2 regions of the Streptomyces sp. NPDC053755 genome follow, and region 2 is predicted to be linked to the other one. Evidence: riboswitches for the same ligand, from Rfam matches in the RefSeq annotation. Region 2 holds a riboswitch; the other holds the start of a gene.
The links. Region 2 has a riboswitch for glycine ahead of gcvT (glycine cleavage system aminomethyltransferase GcvT). Riboswitches for the same ligand answer to the same signal wherever they lie in the genome.
Positions count from the first base shown of each region.

Region 1: it holds a riboswitch for glycine, as region 2 does, so the genes downstream of both, gcvP (aminomethyl-transferring glycine dehydrogenase) here and gcvT (glycine cleavage system aminomethyltransferase GcvT) in region 2, are expected to answer to the same signal.

Region 1 is NZ_JBFASK010000050.1:19,975-28,395, reverse strand. Features, by position in the region: gene AB0K65_RS30060 (MerR family transcriptional regulator) at 1-30, shown strand, start outside; gene AB0K65_RS30055 (bifunctional nuclease family protein) at 84-557, shown strand; gene AB0K65_RS30050 (MerR family transcriptional regulator) at 808-1,446, shown strand; gene AB0K65_RS30045 (DNA polymerase IV) at 1,541-2,953, shown strand; gene AB0K65_RS30040 (PRC-barrel domain-containing protein) at 3,095-3,457, opposite strand; glycine riboswitch at 3,572-3,670, shown strand; gene gcvP (aminomethyl-transferring glycine dehydrogenase) at 3,849-6,734, shown strand; gene AB0K65_RS30030 (DUF5999 family protein) at 6,838-7,044, opposite strand; gene AB0K65_RS30025 (hypothetical protein) at 7,457-8,056, opposite strand.
Region 2 is NZ_JBFASK010000020.1:5,630-14,050, reverse strand. Features, by position in the region: gene AB0K65_RS19950 (ABC transporter permease) at 1-586, opposite strand, end outside; gene AB0K65_RS19945 (ABC transporter substrate-binding protein) at 672-2,342, opposite strand; gene AB0K65_RS19940 (enhanced serine sensitivity protein SseB C-terminal domain-containing protein) at 2,531-3,307, opposite strand; gene AB0K65_RS19935 (enhanced serine sensitivity protein SseB) at 3,373-4,113, opposite strand; gene AB0K65_RS19930 (AAA family ATPase) at 4,258-4,929, opposite strand; glycine riboswitch at 5,069-5,180, shown strand; gene gcvT (glycine cleavage system aminomethyltransferase GcvT) at 5,329-6,450, shown strand; gene gcvH (glycine cleavage system protein GcvH) at 6,563-6,943, shown strand; gene glyA (serine hydroxymethyltransferase) at 6,964-8,232, shown strand; gene AB0K65_RS19910 (L-serine ammonia-lyase) at 8,405-8,421, shown strand, end outside.

The DNA.
Region 1 (8,421 bases), on a different contig from region 2:
CAGACCGCCCTCGGGCTCCGGCTGCCTTGATCTTGAGGGGCCCCGACTACCCAAACCGGTCGAGCACGTCCTAGGGTTGCTGTGTGAACGAGCTCGACGTTGTGGGTGTCCGGGTGGAAATGCCCTCGAACCAGCCGATCGTGCTCCTGCGTGAAGTGGGAGGCGATCGGTACCTCCCCATCTGGATCGGACCAGGTGAGGCGACCGCGATCGCCTTCGCTCAGCAGGGCATGGCCCCTGCGAGGCCGCTGACGCACGACCTCTTCAAGGACGTCCTGGAGGCCGTGGGCCAGGAGCTCACGGAGGTCCGCATCACCGATCTCCGAGACGGGGTCTTCTACGCGGAGCTGGTCTTCGCCAGCGGCGTCGAGGTGAGCGCCAGGCCGTCCGACGCGATAGCGCTGGCCCTGCGCACCGGGACGCCGATCTTCGGCAGCGACGGTGTCCTGGACGACGCCGGCATCGCGATTCCGGATGAGCAGGAGGACGAGGTGGAGAAGTTCCGCGAGTTCCTCGACCAGATCTCGCCCGAGGACTTCGGTTCCAGCAGCCAGTGAGGCGCCGGGCCCGGCGCGGCGCCTGGACAGGGGCCGCACCGGCGGGGTGCCGTGGCGGGCAGGGAGTCGCTCCGCGGGGCGCTGATCCGATGGCGCGTCAGCGCATCCGACTAGCCGTTCCCCGAAGAGAGGTACGGGAAACCACTCTCAGGGTGATTATCACTCGGCGTGCCGAGTGTGGCGATCGTTGACGCACCCCGAGTGACTGCCTACCTTCGTGTGGGCAGGTCAAGGACGGAGGGTCGGCGTGATGAGCAGCGGCGACGGTACGGCAGGGGGCTCCCTCGGGCGTGCGCCCGGGGAGAGCGGTCCGTATCCGCTTCACGGCGGTGTGAGCGACTTCGGTACGGACGCGGGCGCGGGTCAGGGCGATGCGGGGACGGACGGCGACGCGGAGACCGTGGGGTACCGGGGTCCCACCGCGTGCGCCGCGGCCGGGATCACGTACCGCCAGTTGGACTACTGGGCGCGTACGGGCCTGGTCGAGCCGAGCGTACGGGCGGCGTACGGATCCGGGACGCAGCGGCTCTACAGCTTCCGCGACGTCGTCGTCCTCAAGATCGTCAAGCGGTTCCTGGACACCGGTGTCGCGCTGCAGAACATCCGTGCCGCCGTGCAGCACCTGCGCGCCCACGGCTTCCGCGATCTGGAGCGGATGACGCTGATGAGCGACGGCGCCACCGTGTACGAGTGCTCCTCGCCCGACGAGGTCGTCTCCCTGCTCCAGGGCGGGCAGGGCGTCTTCGGGATCGCGGTGGGCGTGGTCTGGCGGGACGTGGAGTCCGCGCTGTCCCAGCTGCACGGGGAGCGCGTCGACACGGGCGAGACCCTGATCGGTCACAACCCCGGGGACGAACTGGCCCGGCGGCGGCGCGACCGGGCCGTCTGAGCCCCGGCGCGGTGCGGCCGGGGGCGGGCACGCCGCGCGTGCCCCGTACGGTCGTACGGCCCGATTGTCAGTGGCGTAGGGCAGCATCGGAGATGTGAGAGCCGCGCCGACGATCCTGCATCTGGACATGGATGCCTTCTTCGCGGCCGCCGAGCAGGCGGCGAAGCCGAGCCTGCGCGGAAAGCCCGTGGTGGTGGGCGGTCTCGGGCCGCGCGGCGTGGTCGCCACCGCGTCGTACGAGGCGCGGCGCTTCGGTGTCCACTCGGCGATGCCGATGGCGCAGGCGCGCAGGCGCGCGCCGAACGCCGCCTATCTCGTACCGCGCTTCGCCTTCTACCGCTCGATCAGCGAGCAGGTCATGGAGCTTCTGGGGCGGCTGTCGCCGCTGGTGGAGCCCCTCAGCCTGGACGAGGCGTTCGTGGACCTGGAGGCCGGTGCGCAGGCCGACGACAGCGCCGGTGCGCGCCGGGCGGGGGAGCGGCTGAGGCGGGACATCCTGGCGACGACCGGGCTGACGGGCTCGGTGGGCCTCGCGGGGTCCAAGATGATCGCGAAGATCGCCTCGGAGGAGGCGAAACCGGACGGGCTGGTGCTGATCGAGCCGGGTACGGAGCGGGAGCTGCTCGGGCCGAAGTCGGTCCGCATCCTGCCGGGCGTCGGGCCGGCCACGGGGGAGCATCTGCGGCGCGCGGGCATGACCACGGTGTCCGACCTCGCGGAGGCGGGCGAGGACGAGCTTGTACGGCTCCTGGGGCGGTCGCACGGCGCGTCCCTGTACAGGATGGCCCAGGGGCACGACGACAGGCCCGTGGTGGCCGAGCGGGACGCGAAGTCCGTGTCGGTCGAGGACACCTTCGACGTGGACCTGCACGACCGGCTGAGGATCCGCATGGAGGTGGAGCGGCTGGCGGAGCGGTGCGTGGGGCGGCTGCGGGGCTCCGGGCACTCGGGGCGGACGATCGTGCTCAAGGTGCGGCGGTACGACTTCTCGACGCTGACGCGGTCCGAGACGCTGCGCGGGCCCACCGACGATCCGGTCGTGGTGCGGGAGGCCGCTGGACGGCTCCTCGAGGGGGTGGACACCACGGGCGGGGTGAGACTCCTGGGAGTGGGGGTCAGCGGGCTGGCGGACTTCACCCAGGAGGACCTGTTCGCCCAGGCGGAGGCAGAGGCGCGGGCCGGGGCCCAAGCGACGGGGGAGGCGCCCGGCGGTGCGGAGGCGTCGCCGGACCGGCCGCCGGAGCAGGTGGAGACGTCCGAGGCCGGGACGGACGGCGCGGAGGCGCCGCCCGAGCGACGGTGGTCCCCCGGGCACGACGTACGGCACGCGGTCCACGGGCCGGGGTGGGTGCAGGGGAGCGGGGTCGGCCGGGTCACCGTGCGCTTCGAGGTGCCGGGCTCGGCGCCGGGCCGGGTTCGGACGTTTCCCGTCGACGACCCGGAGCTGGAACCGGCGGATCCGCTGCCTCTGGTCGGAGGCGGGGAGGGGCCGGCGGCCGTGGCGTAGAGAACCGCCGTCGATCGGACCGGAGGGCGGTCGTCCGGCCCCTCCCGCGCGCGGCCCGGCGGCCGTCGCCGGGGGACATGCGCGACCGGGCCCGGCGCCCGTCGCCAGGGCGCGTGCGCGGTCGGGCCGGGGAGGGCCGTGTCAGGTCTCCTCCTGGCCCGCGAGGCGGCCGAAGTCGCGGTCGGGCACCGGGGGGAGGGCGATGTTGTAGTGGCGGTAGAGCTGGAGCTCCTGCTCCGGGGAGAGGTGGCGGCCCACGCCGAAGTCCGGTGCGTCCTTGATCAGGGCGCGCTCGTACGGGATGCGCAGGCCGTCCTCGACCAGTTCGCTGGGCTCCAGGGGGACGAAGGCGTCCCGGCTGAACAGGCCGGTGCGGACCGCGGCCCACTCGGGCACTCCGGTCGCGTCGTCGAGGTACACCTCGTCCACGGTGCCGATCTTGTTGCCGTCGCGGTCGAACGCCTTGCGGCCGATCAGGCTGCGCGGATCGATGTCGGTCTGCACGGTCCCTCCAACTGGTCGCGACTGCTCTACAGAGACTACGAAAGTGCACATCCGAGATGTCGGCCACTTGAGCGACGGCAGGGGGAAGCGCGCTGGTAGGCTGGCTGTGGCTGTCGACCCCGTGCGGGAGAGTCCTCCGGAGAAACCTTTCGGAGGCGCCGAAGGAGCAAATCCTCCCCGGAATCTCTCAGGCCCCCGTACCGCACGGACGAGGTCACTCTGGAAAGCAGGGCGGGCGTCAGACGGCATCCGCTCTCACCGACGGTGAAAGCCGGCGTGCCCTTCGGCGTGCCGGTGAAGCTCTCAGGTTGAGATGACAGAGGGGGAGGCCGTCCGGGCACCCGCGCCGTGGTGCTTCTCGCAGGTCGTGACGACCAGGAGGCCTCCGTACATGACCGCTCACCGCATCCCGCTCTCCGAGCTCGAACAGGGCATCCCGTTCGAGCAGCGGCACATCGGGCCCGACGCCGAAGCCCGTGCCAAGATGCTCGCGCAGGTCGGCTACGGCTCCCTGGACGAGCTGACCGCCGCCGCCGTGCCGGACGTGATCAAGAGCGCCGAGGCGCTCGGACTGCCCGCCGCCCGCACCGAGGCCGAGGTCCTCGCTGAGCTGCGTGAGCTCGCCGACCGCAACCAGGTCCTCGCCCCCATGATCGGCCTCGGCTACTACGGCACCTTCACCCCGCCGGTCATCCTCCGGAACGTCATGGAGAACCCCGCCTGGTACACGGCGTACACGCCCTACCAGCCGGAGATCTCCCAGGGCCGCCTCGAGGCGCTGCTCAACTTCCAGACGATGGTCGCCGACCTGACCGGTCTGCCCACCTCCGGTGCCTCGCTGCTGGACGAGGGCACGGCGGCCGCCGAGGCCATGGCCCTGTCCCGCCGGGTCGGCAAGGTCAAGAACGGTGTCTTCCTCGTCGACGCCGACGCCCTGCCCCAGACCATCGCCGTCATCGAGACGCGTGCCGAGCCCACCGGTGTCGAGGTCGTCGTCGCCGACCTGAGCGACGGCATTCCCGCCGAGGTCGCCGAGCGCGGCGTCTTCGGCGTGCTGCTCCAGTACCCCGGGGCCTCCGGCGCCGTCCGGGACATCAAGCCGCTCGTCGACGCGGCCCACGAGCTGGGCGCGATCGTCACCGTCGCCGCCGACCTGCTCGCGCTGACCCTGCTCACCTCGCCCGGCGAGCTGGGCGCGGACATCGCCGTCGGCACCACGCAGCGCTTCGGCGTGCCCATGGGCTTCGGCGGTCCGCACGCCGGCTACATGGCCGTCCAGGACAAGCACGCCCGCTCCCTCCCCGGCCGTCTCGTCGGCGTCTCCGTCGACGCCGACGGGAACAGGGCCTACCGTCTGGCCCTGCAGACCCGCGAGCAGCACATCCGCCGCGAGAAGGCCACCAGCAACATCTGCACCGCCCAGGTGCTGCTCGCCGTCATGGCCGGCATGTACGCCGTCTACCACGGCCCCGACGGCCTGAAGCAGATCGCGCAGCGCGTCCACCGGTACGCCACCGTCCTCGCCGAGGGACTGCGCGCCGGAGGTGTCGAGGTCGTGCACGACGCGTACTTCGACACCCTGACCGTCCGCGTGCCGGGCAAGGCCGCCGAGGCCGTCGCCGCCGCCCGTGAGGCCGGCGTCAACCTCTACCGCGTCGACGCCGACCACGTGTCGGTCTCGTGCGACGAGACCACGGGCCGCGCCCAGCTCGGCGCCGTGTGGAGCGCCTTCGGAGTCGACGCCGACATCGAGGCCCTGGACGCCGTCGCCGAGGACAGGCTGCCCGTCTCCCTCCTGCGCACCGACACGTACCTGACCCACCCGGTCTTCCACGCGCACCGCTCCGAGACGTCGATGCTGCGCTACCTCCGCAGGCTCGCCGACCGCGACTACGCCCTGGACCGCGGCATGATCCCGCTCGGCTCCTGCACCATGAAGCTGAACGCGACCACCGAGATGGAGCCGGTGACCTGGCCGGAGTTCGGCCAGATCCACCCCTTCGCACCCATCGAGCAGGTGCAGGGCTACCTCACGCTCATCACCGAGCTGGAGGAGCGTCTGGCCGAGGTCACCGGCTACGACAAGGTCTCCCTCCAGCCCAACGCCGGTTCGCAGGGCGAACTCGCCGGTCTGCTCGCCGTCCGCGCCTACCACCGGGCCAACGGCGACCTCCAGCGCACGGTCTGCCTCATCCCGTCGTCGGCGCACGGCACCAACGCCGCCAGCGCCGTGATGGCGGGCATGAAGGTCGTCGTCGTCAAGACCGCGGACGACGGCGAGGTCGACGTCGAGGACCTGCGCGCGAAGATCGAGCAGTACCGCGACGAGCTGTCCGTGCTGATGATCACCTACCCGTCCACGCACGGCGTGTTCGAGGAGCACGTCGCCGACATCTGCGGCGCCGTGCACGACGCCGGCGGTCAGGTGTACGTCGACGGCGCCAACCTCAACGCGCTCGTCGGCCTCGCCAAGCCCGGCAAGTTCGGCGGCGACGTCTCGCACCTCAACCTGCACAAGACCTTCTGCATCCCGCACGGCGGCGGCGGCCCCGGCGTCGGCCCGGTCGGCGTGCGCGCGCACCTCGCGCCGTACCTGCCCAGCCACCCGCTCCAGCCCGCCGCGGGCCCGGAGACGGGCGTCGGCCCGATCTCGGCCGCCCCCTGGGGCTCGGCGGGGATCCTGCCGATCTCGTGGTCGTACGTGCGCCTGATGGGTGGCGAGGGCCTCACGCGCGCCACGCAGGTGGCCGTCCTCGCCGCGAACTACATCGCCAAGCGCCTGGAGCCGCACTACCCGGTGCTCTACACCGGCCCGGCCGGTCTGGTCGCCCACGAGTGCATCGTCGACCTGCGCCCGATCTCCAAGGCGACCGGTGTCAGCGTCGACGACATCGCCAAGCGTCTGATCGACTACGGCTTCCACGCGCCGACGATGTCCTTCCCGGTCGCCGGCACGCTGATGATCGAGCCGACCGAGTCCGAGGACCTGACCGAGCTCGACCGCTTCTGCGACACGATGATCGCCATTCGCGGCGAGATCGAGAAGGTGGCGTCGGGCGAGTGGCCCGCGGACGACAACCCGCTCCGCAACGCGCCGCACACCGCGGCCGCGCTGGGCGGCGAGTGGAACCACGCGTACACCCGTGACGAGGCGGTCTTCCCGGCCGGTGTCTCGGCCGCGGACAAGTACTGGCCGCCGGTCCGCCGGATCGACGGGGCGTTCGGAGACCGCAACCTGGTCTGCTCCTGCCCGCCGCTGGACGCGTACGACAACTGAGCATGAGTCAGGGCCGGTTCGGAGGATTCCTCCGGGCCGGCCCTTGTCGTGTTCCTCGTGTGCGTGGCGCTGTGGGACCGCCTTCCGCGGGACTGCCCTCCCGTCAGGCGGCGGTCGTCACGTGGGCCGCCCTGAGCGGGCGGTGCGGGGCGATGATCTGCCCGTCGGGCAGCAGTTCACCGGTGTCCTCGAAGAGCAGGACTCCGTTGCACAGCAGGCTCCAGCCCTGCTCCGGGTGGTGTGCCATCAGACGCGCCGCCTCCCGGTCGGCGGAGTCGGCGGTGGGACAGGCTGGCTGGTGCTGACACATGGGTGGGTTCTTTCGCTGGGTCGTGGTGAATGTCGTCCTGCGGCTCGACGCGGTGCTCATGGCCGCCCCCCGTTGTCGGTTCGGTTGGTCCAGTGTTCCCCTACGGACGTCGATCCGCAGGTATTTCGCGGCAGCTCTTCCTACTGCATGAAGAGGTATCACCCGCGCGGGCGGTTCAACTCAACTCGGAGGTCACTTCGGGTGGTTCGGGATAGCCCCAGCGGGCTAGTCCGTCCGGGTCGGGTCGTTCGACGGGGGTGTTCGACACTGTCCGGCGGGCAGGTCCGGACGAACCGGGGCCGTCGGAGAGGCCCTGGCCGCCGCCGGCCGAGAGGCCCCGCGCGGACGGCGCCCCCACGAACCGTGCCCCGCGACCGGATCGGTCGCGGGGCACGGGTGCGCGTGCGCTGGATCAGGCCGGCGCCGGAGTGCCGTACAGCGGTGGCGGCGCCAGGCGCAGGCTGAGGAGCGGCAGCAGGTCCGCGACCCGGTGCGGTCGGTGGGCGGCGATGCCCGGCGGGGCGGGGGCGAGCGGGATCAGCAGATCGGTGGGCTCGGGCGCGGCCGAGGCGCCGTCGGCCTCGGTGTCGCCGTGCAGCCACAGCGTCAGCATGTACAGCTCCGGGACCGAGAGCAGCCGGGGCTGGTACGCCGTGGGCAGCGCGTCGGCCTGGAGCAGCGCGCGTTCCGTCGCGGCGACGTACGGCCCCTCGAAGAAGTGCGAGAACGTCCAGCCGTCGGGTGTGAGCATGGTGTCCGCGGCCGCGACGGCCCGGTCGGTGCCCCGGATGAGGAAGCGCCAGCCGACGAGCCGGGTCCGCGGAGTCTGCCCCGGCGGGGCGATGTCGTCCCGCACGTCGAGGACGTGGACGGGCAGGGGCAGTTCGGGACTCAGCGGGCCCAGGGCGGTCCGGAGGGCGGGCGTTCGCGCCTCGCGGACGGCGGTGGGGGAACCGAGGGCCGCGAGGACACTTCGCAGGGCCGGCGCAGGGGCCGGTGTGGGTCGGAGCATGATGGGTCGCCTCTCGCTCAGGAGACACGGTGACGCGTGGGCAGGTACGACGGCGCTGTCAGCTGCCGGCCGGAAGGGGCCAAGAGGCCATGGCCGAGCGCCAACACTCTGCCTCGTCCGCGGAGTTTATACGAGAGGTGTTCACGCAGTGTTTCCGCTAGCTGACGGGGATATTGCGGGCAAGGCTTCATCCGGACCCATTTACCCGGCGATTTCCTCGCTTCCCGGCGGTTCCGCGGCGCCAGCCTGCGGCGTTGTCCTCGCTACGGACGGCCGATTATCGATCGCATGGTTCCGGCGATTATGTCGCTGGAATATGTCCTATGCTGGATGCCCGAGGGGTGTGCCGGACGGAACTCCTCTCA
Region 2 (8,421 bases):
CCCAGCTGGCGTCCAGCTCGCCGGTCAGCAGGCCGTCGAGCACGGCGAAGCCGGTGACGTCGGTGGCGTCGATGCCGGTGGTGAGCCGTCCGTAGCTCGGGAACCAGTTCAGCTGCACGGCGAAGACGCCCTTGAGGATCAGGGCGAGGAAGAACACCGGGATGCAGATGCCGATCAGCGACCCCGAGACGGAGGCGACGTCCAGCCAGCCACCGCGGTGCTTGGCCGCCAGGTAGCCGAGCGGGATGCCGACGACGACGGCGATGAGGATGGCGACGATGCTGAGTTCCACCGTGGCGGGGAAGCGGGTCGCGAACTCGTCCCAGACCGGCTGACCGGTCTGGGTGGAGGTGCCCAGGTCGAGCTCCACGATGCGCTTGAGGAAGCGGCCGTACTGCACCCAGACGGGCTGGTCCAGGCCGAGGGCCCGGTTGATGCGTGCCACTTCGGCTTCGGTCGCCCGCTCGCCCAGGATCGCTGAGGCGGGTCCGCCGGGCAGCCGGTTCAGCCAGAGGAAGAGCAGAACCGACAGGCCGAGCAGGGTGGGTATGAGCTGTAGCAGTCTTCGTACGACGAGTCGCAGCACCCCGCGTGCCCCTTTCTTACGTGCGTCGATGCGGGTCCGCCCGGCCACCGACGTTCCGTGGCCGGGCGGACCCGCTGATGTGCGATTACTTGAAGGAGACCTCGGCGAAGTTCTCCTGCGTCAGCGGGGAGACCTTCGGCGGGTTGACGTTCTTGGCGAAGGCGATGGCCGGCGGGGAGGCCGAGATCGGAACGCCCGGGACGTACTCCATGATCGCCTCGTTGGCCTTCTTGTAGGCCTCGACGCGACCCGCGGGGTCGGTGACCTTGGAGGCGGCGTTCACCGCGTCGAAGACCTTCTTCTCGTTGAAGCCCCACTGCTTGTCCGGCCCGGCGAACCAGGTGCCGATGAAGTTGTAGCCGTCGTTGAAGTCACCGGTCCAGCCGAGCATGTGCAGGGCGCAGGAGCCCGCCTCGGTGGCGTCCAGGTAGTCCGGGGCCCACTTCATGGCCTTCGGGGTGACCGTGATGCCGGCCTTCTCCAGGTCGGCCTTCATGCGCTCGAACATGTCCTGCGGGGCCGGCATGTACGGGCGGGTGACCTCGGTCGGGTAGCAGAACTCGATCGTGAGCTTCTCCTCACCGGCCTTCTTGAGGAGCTCCTTGGCCTTGGCGGTGTCGAACGGGTAGGTCTTCACCTTGTCCGAGAAGCCGGCGACCGTGTCGGGCATGAACTGGGTCGCGGCCTTGCCACCCTCGGGGAGCTGGGTCTTGACGATGCCCTCCCGGTCGATGGCGTGCGAGATGGCCTGGCGGACCTCGGGCTTCTTCAGCGCCGGGTTCTTCGACTGCGTCATGCCGACGTAGAAGATGTTGAAGACGTCACGGGTCGGGACCTTGTAGCCCTCGCCCTCCAGCGTCTTGACGTCGGCCGGCGCGACCAGGTCGTAGCCGTCGATGTCACCGGCCTGCAGCGCCTGACGGCGGCCGGCCTCGGTGTCGATCGTGCGGAAGACCAGGTTCTTCACCTTGGCCTTCTCACCCCAGTAGTCGTCGAAGCGCTCGAGGGAGACTTCCTTGTTGCCCTTGTTCCACTTCGTGATCTTGTACGGGCCGGTGCCGGCGACCGTGCCGGCCTCCTGGCTGTACTTGGGGTACGTGATCGCGTCGCCCTTGGCGGTCGCGTCCTGCTTCGCGTACTCCTTCAGGGCCTTCGGCGAGTGGATCGCGAGGGCCTGGAGGGAGAAGCCGCCGGGCAGGTTCGCCGAGGGCTCGTTCACCTCGATGACGGCGGTGTTGTCGTCCTTGGCCGTGCAGGACTTGTAGTTCGGCTTGGGGGCTTCCTTGTCCTCGTTCTTGGCGAAGCCGCCCATGATGGTCTGCCAGTAGTAGGAGACCGCGCTGGACTGGTACGTACCCTTCCAGTTGAACCAGTGGTCGTAGTTCGCGCAGACGGCGGCGGCGTTGAACGCCTCGCCGTCGTGGAACTTCACGCCCTTGCGGAGGTTGAACGTCCACACCGTGCCGGCGGGGTTGCTCTCCCAGGTCTCGGCCAGGCCGCCGACGAGCTTGCTGCCGCCGGACTCGTGCTCCAGCAGCGCCTCGAAGGCCTGCCGGGTCACCCGGAAGGTCTCACCGTCGCTGGCGAGGGCGGGGTCGAGGGAACCGGGGTCACCGGCACCGGCGAACACGAAGGTGTCCTTCGCGCCGGCCTTGTCCCCGTCCTTGCCGCGCTCACTGGAGCACCCCGTGGCGATCAGGGTGACGGCTGCCGCCACCGTGATCGCCCGGACCGTACGGGACTTGATTATTCGCATGGGTCCACCCCAGGTTCCGCCGTGTGAGAGGTCTTGACCGGCCGAACACTACCGACGGGGAACCAGCTGGAGAACAGTCCGGATAGCGGTGATACCTAGTCGAGACCCGGACACTTGCCAAACCGGGCAGATCCGGGACAAGTGCGCTGCCCCGGTTAACGCCCCTGTCATATGGACGAGTTCGCCGGTCAGGGCCGGGGCGGGTAGCCGTAGCCGGGAGCGGACGGAGCGGGGGAGGCGTGGGCGTCCCGGTCGTAGAAGGGGCGGGCGTTGGCCCGCAGCCACATCGCCACCGGGTCGTACTCGTCCGACATCGCGACCGTCGAGACGGGGAGCCCGTCGGGGACGGCGGAGACCGACTGCCGCATCATCGCCCGCACCGCGTCGACGGAGGCCGGGGAGGTGTCGTAGAGGTCGAGGCCGATGGCGAGGTACGGGGAGCCGAGCGCGGGCTGCACCCAGGCGCGGCGCAGTGCCCGCACGGCGGGGGTGCGGTGCGCGTTCTGCGTCAGCAGGGCGTAGAACTGGGGCAGCTCGAGTGCGGGTTCGCTCAGGCGCAGCGGACCCGCGGGCATCCGGTCGAGACCGGTGGCGATCCTGCGCAGATCGGCCCAGGGAATGCCGACCCCGCCGCCGGAGTCGTGCGGATTGAGCCAGATGCCCCAGTGGTCGGGGTAGAGGGCCCGGGCGATGTCGCGGCCGGTGACCACCTCGTGGGCGCGGTTCCAGCCGGAGGCGGCCAGCTCCTGGGCGGAGGTGACACAGGGGGCGTAGCCGAGGCCGTCGATCTCCATGTTGCCGTACTGCGCGTCGGGTGATCCGGCCTGGCCGTGCCAGAGGAGCATCCACACGTCGCCGTCCGCGAGGGCGTGCAGCAGCCGCTCGTACGCGTCGTAGCGTCCGGGTGCCACCTGGCGCAGCATGTGCTCGACCTGTCCGGCCGCGGCCGTGCCTGACGCGCTCACCTGTGTTCCGCCCCTCGTCCGTCCATCGGTCCTGTTTCCTGACGTGTCATTCCGTGGTGCCCCGCTCAGCCGGCGGCGCGCTGGTAGAACGGGCGCACCCGCTCCAGCATCCAGTCGGCCACGGGGTCCTGGGCAACGTCCAGGAGGATGAGATTCACGGGCCAGGCGGTCTCGACCCGGCCCAGCGCGCGGCCGAGCGCGTCCAGCGGCGCGTTCCGGTCGACGCCGTCCCAGGCGACGAGCCGGACGCCGACGAAGAGGGCCGGTTCGGTCCCCTCGACGCTGGCCAGGGCGCGCCGGGCGCTCGCCACGACGCCGGTGGCCTCGAACTCGGCGGCCGCGGCGGAGAGGAAGTCGACGGGGTCGTCCTGCCAGTCGGGCTCGAAGAGCCGGACCCGGCCGCCGCTCGCGGGGCCGTCCAGCGGGGTGCGGCCGGCCCGGCACAGCTCGGCGACGGCGGGGGGCGGCAGCGGGGCGCCGACGGTGCCGCCGGGGTTCACGGCGATGCCGAGCTGCGGGGGCAGTCCGCGGGCGAAGTCGCGGGCGGGTGCGACCGTGAAGGACATGTGGCTGCCGACGCAGGCCAGGAACTGCTGCTCGGAGCTGAAGACGGGGACATAGGGGAGGCCGTCGATCTCCAGCGTGGGAAGGTCGAGGTCGGTGCTCTCGGGGCTGCCGCCGTTGGGCAGCGGAACCCAGACCGGGCTGCGGCCGAGCACCTCGACGAGCCGGCCCCCGGCGGCGGGGTTGCCGAGCGAGGCGGACAGCACCTCTTCGAGCTCATTGCCCGGCCACGAAACGTCCACGGTCCTCGGTCCCCTTCTCACGCGCCCGGTCACGCGCCCTCGGGGCAGAACCCTAATGCCGCCCTCGCGCCGCCGTGGCCAAAAGCATACGGAGCGCGCCGGGCCGCGGCGGCGCCCGCGGCCCGTCCGCCGGGGGGTGCGCCGTCAGCCGACATCCCGGAAGGTGATCTTCCGCAGGGCGCCGGCCGCGTTCCTGTCGAGCAGGGTCGCCGAGGCGCAGCCGCGGGGCAGCCGGCCGGCCTCCACGGAGCGCAGCAGCCGGCCGACCGCCCGGCGGTGCCGGGCGAAGGCGTATCCGGACACGCCGCGCCCCCGGTCGCGCTGGCCCTCGCGGGCGGCGGCCGGGGTGACGTCGAGCAGGACCAGGTGCAGGGCGCGGCCTCTGCGGCGGGCCTCGCGGGCGAGCCAGTCGCGCACCCAGGACTGGGTGCCGCAGTCGTGGACGATCACGCTCCGCCCCGCGCGCAGCTCCCGGCGCAGGCCGGCGTAGTGCGCGACGCGGACGAGGGGGCGGTAGACCGCGTACGGCAGGAAGCCGGGCATCCGCGCCTCCCAGCGCTCCCGGGCGTCCTGCGAGTCGATGCCGCGGCCGTCGGCCGCACGGCGCATGAGGGTCGACTTGCCGCTGCCGGGCAGCCCGGAGACGACGACGAGGTCTCCCGCCGCGAAGGCGAGCACACGGGGGCCGTGCCCGTCCCGGTCGCGCAGGTCGCGCAGCAGGCGCGCGGCCGCGCCGTGCCGCCGGGTCCTGGCCCGGGCGCGCGGGGCCGGTATGCCGGTACTCGTCGCGTAGGCGCCGGTTCGTTGGAACGTCATCGCTTCTCCCCCTGTCGGGTCTCGAAGACCCTTCCCCAAGAAGTGTAAAGAGACGGTAATGAGGCACAAGCGATTTGCCGATCAGGACCCGCGTGCAATGATGTGCGCGCCAAGCGCACACAACCACATACCGGCCGTTCGAATCCGCGCGGGAGAGTTCCGGACACACCGCAGCAGCGCTGCGGGGGTCCGGGCGCCGAAGGAGCAAGACCCTCCCTTGAATCTCTCAGGCCCCGTACCGCGCGGATGAGGCAGATCTGAAAAGCGGGCGCGCCGTCGCGCCCCACCCAAGGTGCAAGCCGAGGATGCCCTCGGTGAACCTCTCAGGTTCCATGACAGATGGGGAGGAAAGTCCTCTCGTCATGATCTTTTTCGCCCTGGGACCCGGGAGCCACACCCATGAGCACTGCCCGTCTGACCGCCCTCGATGCCCTGCATCGCTCCCTGGGCGCGACCATGACCGACTTCGCGGGCTGGGACATGCCGCTGCGCTACGGCAGCGAGCGTGACGAGCACAACGCCGTGCGGACCAAGGCGGGCCTCTTCGACCTGTCGCACATGGGCGAGATCACGGTCACCGGCCCGCAGGCCGTCGAGCTGCTCGACTTCGCCCTGGTCGGCAACATCTCCACCGTGGGCCCGGGCCGGGCGCGCTACACGATGATCTGCCGGGAGGACGGCGGCATCCTCGACGACCTGATCGTCTACCGCCTCGGCGAGACCGCGTACATGGTCGTCGCCAACGCCTCGAACGCGCAGGTCGTCCTGGACGCGCTCACCGAGCGTGCGGCGGGCTTCGACGCCGAGGTACGGGACGACCGCGACGCGTACGCGCTGATCGCCGTCCAGGGCCCCGAGTCCCCCGGCATCCTGAAGTCGCTGACCGACGCCGACCTGGACGGGCTGAAGTACTACGCCGGTCTGCCCGGCACGGTCGCCGGGGTCCCCGCGCTGATCGCCCGTACCGGCTACACCGGCGAGGACGGCTTCGAGCTGTTCCTGAAGCCCGAGCACGCCGAGGGCGTCTGGCGGGCCCTGACCGAGGCGGGCGCCCCGGTCGGCCTCATCCCCTGCGGCCTCTCCTGCCGTGACACGCTCCGCCTGGAGGCGGGCATGCCGCTCTACGGCCACGAGCTGACCACGGAGCTGACCCCGTTCGACGCCGGTCTCGGCCGGGTCGTGAAGTTCGAGAAGACGACCAACGACGGCGACTTCGTCGGCCGCAAGGCCCTGGAGGCGGCCGCCGAGCGGGCCGAGGCCAACCCGCCCCGCAAGCTGGTCGGCCTGATCGCCGAGGGCCGCCGGGTGCCGCGCGCCGGCTTCGCCGTCGTCGCGGACGGCGTGGTCGTCGGCGAGGTCACCTCCGGCGCCCCCTCCCCGACCCTCGGAAAGCCGATCGCCATGGCCTACGTGGACGCGGCACACGCCGAGCCGGGCACCCAGGGTGTAGGTGTGGACATCCGCGGCACCCACGAGCCGTACGAGGTCGTGGCGCTGCCCTTCTACAAGCGCCGGAAGTGACGTTTCGCGGCCGGGACGATCCGGCCGCGCGTCCCGCCTTCGGTCCCACGTCGCGTCTCATCACGCGAGACCCACGTTCATCAGCACTCCCCCGATCCAGGAGAATCAGGTCATGAGCAACCCCCAGCAGCTGCGCTACACCAAGGAGCACGAGTGGCTGTCGGACGCCGAGGACGGCGTCGCGACGGTCGGCATCACCGAGTTCGCGGCCAACGCGCTCGGGGACGTCGTCTACGCCCAGCTCCCCGCGGTCGGTGACACCGTCACCGCGGGCGAGACCTGCGGCGAGCTGGAGTCGACGAAGTCCGTCAGCGACCTGTACTCCCCCGTGACCGGTGAGGTCACGGAGGCCAACGAGGACGTCGTGAACGACCCCTCCCTGGTGAACACCGCTCCGTTCGAGGGTGGCTGGCTCTTCAAGGTACGTGTCACGGGCGAGCCGGACGATCTGCTCTCCGCCGACGAGTACGCCGCGTTCTCCGCCGGGAACTGAGACCCCTGAGGGATCGATTCATGTCGCTTCTCAACACCCCCCTTCACGAGCTGGACCCGGACGTCGCCGCCGCCGTCGACGCCGAGCTCCACCGCCAGCAGTCCACCCTCGAGATGATCGCCTCGGAGAACTTCGCTCCGGTCGCGGTCATGGAGGCGCAGGGCTCCGTCCTGACCAACAAGTACGCCGAGGGCTACCCGGGCCGCCGCTACTACGGCGGCTGCGAGCACGTCGACGTGGCGGAGCAGATCGCCATCGACCGGGTCAAGGACCTCTTCGGCGCCGAGTACGCCAACGTGCAGCCGCACTCCGGCGCCTCCGCCAACCAGGCCGCGCTCTTCGCCCTCGCCCAGCCCGGCGACACCATCCTGGGTCTGGACCTGGCGCACGGCGGCCACCTCACCCACGGCATGCGCCTGAACTTCTCCGGCAAGCAGTTCAACGTGGTCGCCTACCACGTCGACGCCGCCGGGCTGGTCGACATGGCCGAGGTCGAGCGCCTCGCCAAGGAGCACCGCCCCAAGGTGATCATCGCGGGCTGGTCCGCCTACCCGCGCCAGCTGGACTTCGCGGAGTTCCGCCGGATCGCCGACGAGGTCGATGCCTTCCTGTGGGTCGACATGGCCCACTTCGCGGGCCTGGTCGCCGCCGGGCTGCACCCCAACCCGGTGCCGTTCGCGGACGTGGTGACCTCCACCACGCACAAGACGCTGGGCGGGCCGCGCGGCGGCATCATCCTGGCGAAGAAGGACTTCGCGAAGAAGCTGAACTCCTCGGTCTTCCCCGGCTTCCAGGGCGGCCCGCTGGAGCACGTGATCGCCGCGAAGGCCGTCTCCTTCAAGGTCGCGGCCTCGGAGGAGTTCAAGGAGCGCCAGCAGCGCACGGTGGAGGGCGCCCGCATCCTCGCCGAGCGTCTGGTCCAGGGCGACGTCACCGAGCACGGCGTCTCGATCCTGTCCGGCGGCACGGACGTGCACCTGGTCCTGGTCGACCTGCGCGACAGCGAGCTCGACGGGCAGCAGGCCGAGGACCGCCTCCACGAGGTCGGCATCACGGTCAACCGCAACGCGATCCCGAACGACCCGCGCCCCCCGATGGTCACCTCGGGCCTGCGGATCGGTACGCCGGCGCTCGCGACCCGCGGATTCGCCACCGAGGACTTCACCGAGGTCGCCGACATCATCGCGGAGACCCTGAAGCCCGGCTTCGACGGGGACAAGGCCCAGGCGCTCAAGGCCCGCGTCACCGCGCTGGCCGCTAAGCACCCGCTGTACCCCGGTCTGAAGTAGTTTCCTCCGTCGTACGCTTTAGTTCCAGGTTCGTTCGTACGACAGCTCCGGGGCACCGCGCACACTGGACAGTGAGCGCGGTGCCCCAGCCCGTGTTCCACCGCTTGTTTCCGCGCTTTGCTGCTCCACCCCGGCAGACAACGGCGTCTACCACCCCCACAAGGAGTTCCCCGTGGCCATCTCGGTCTT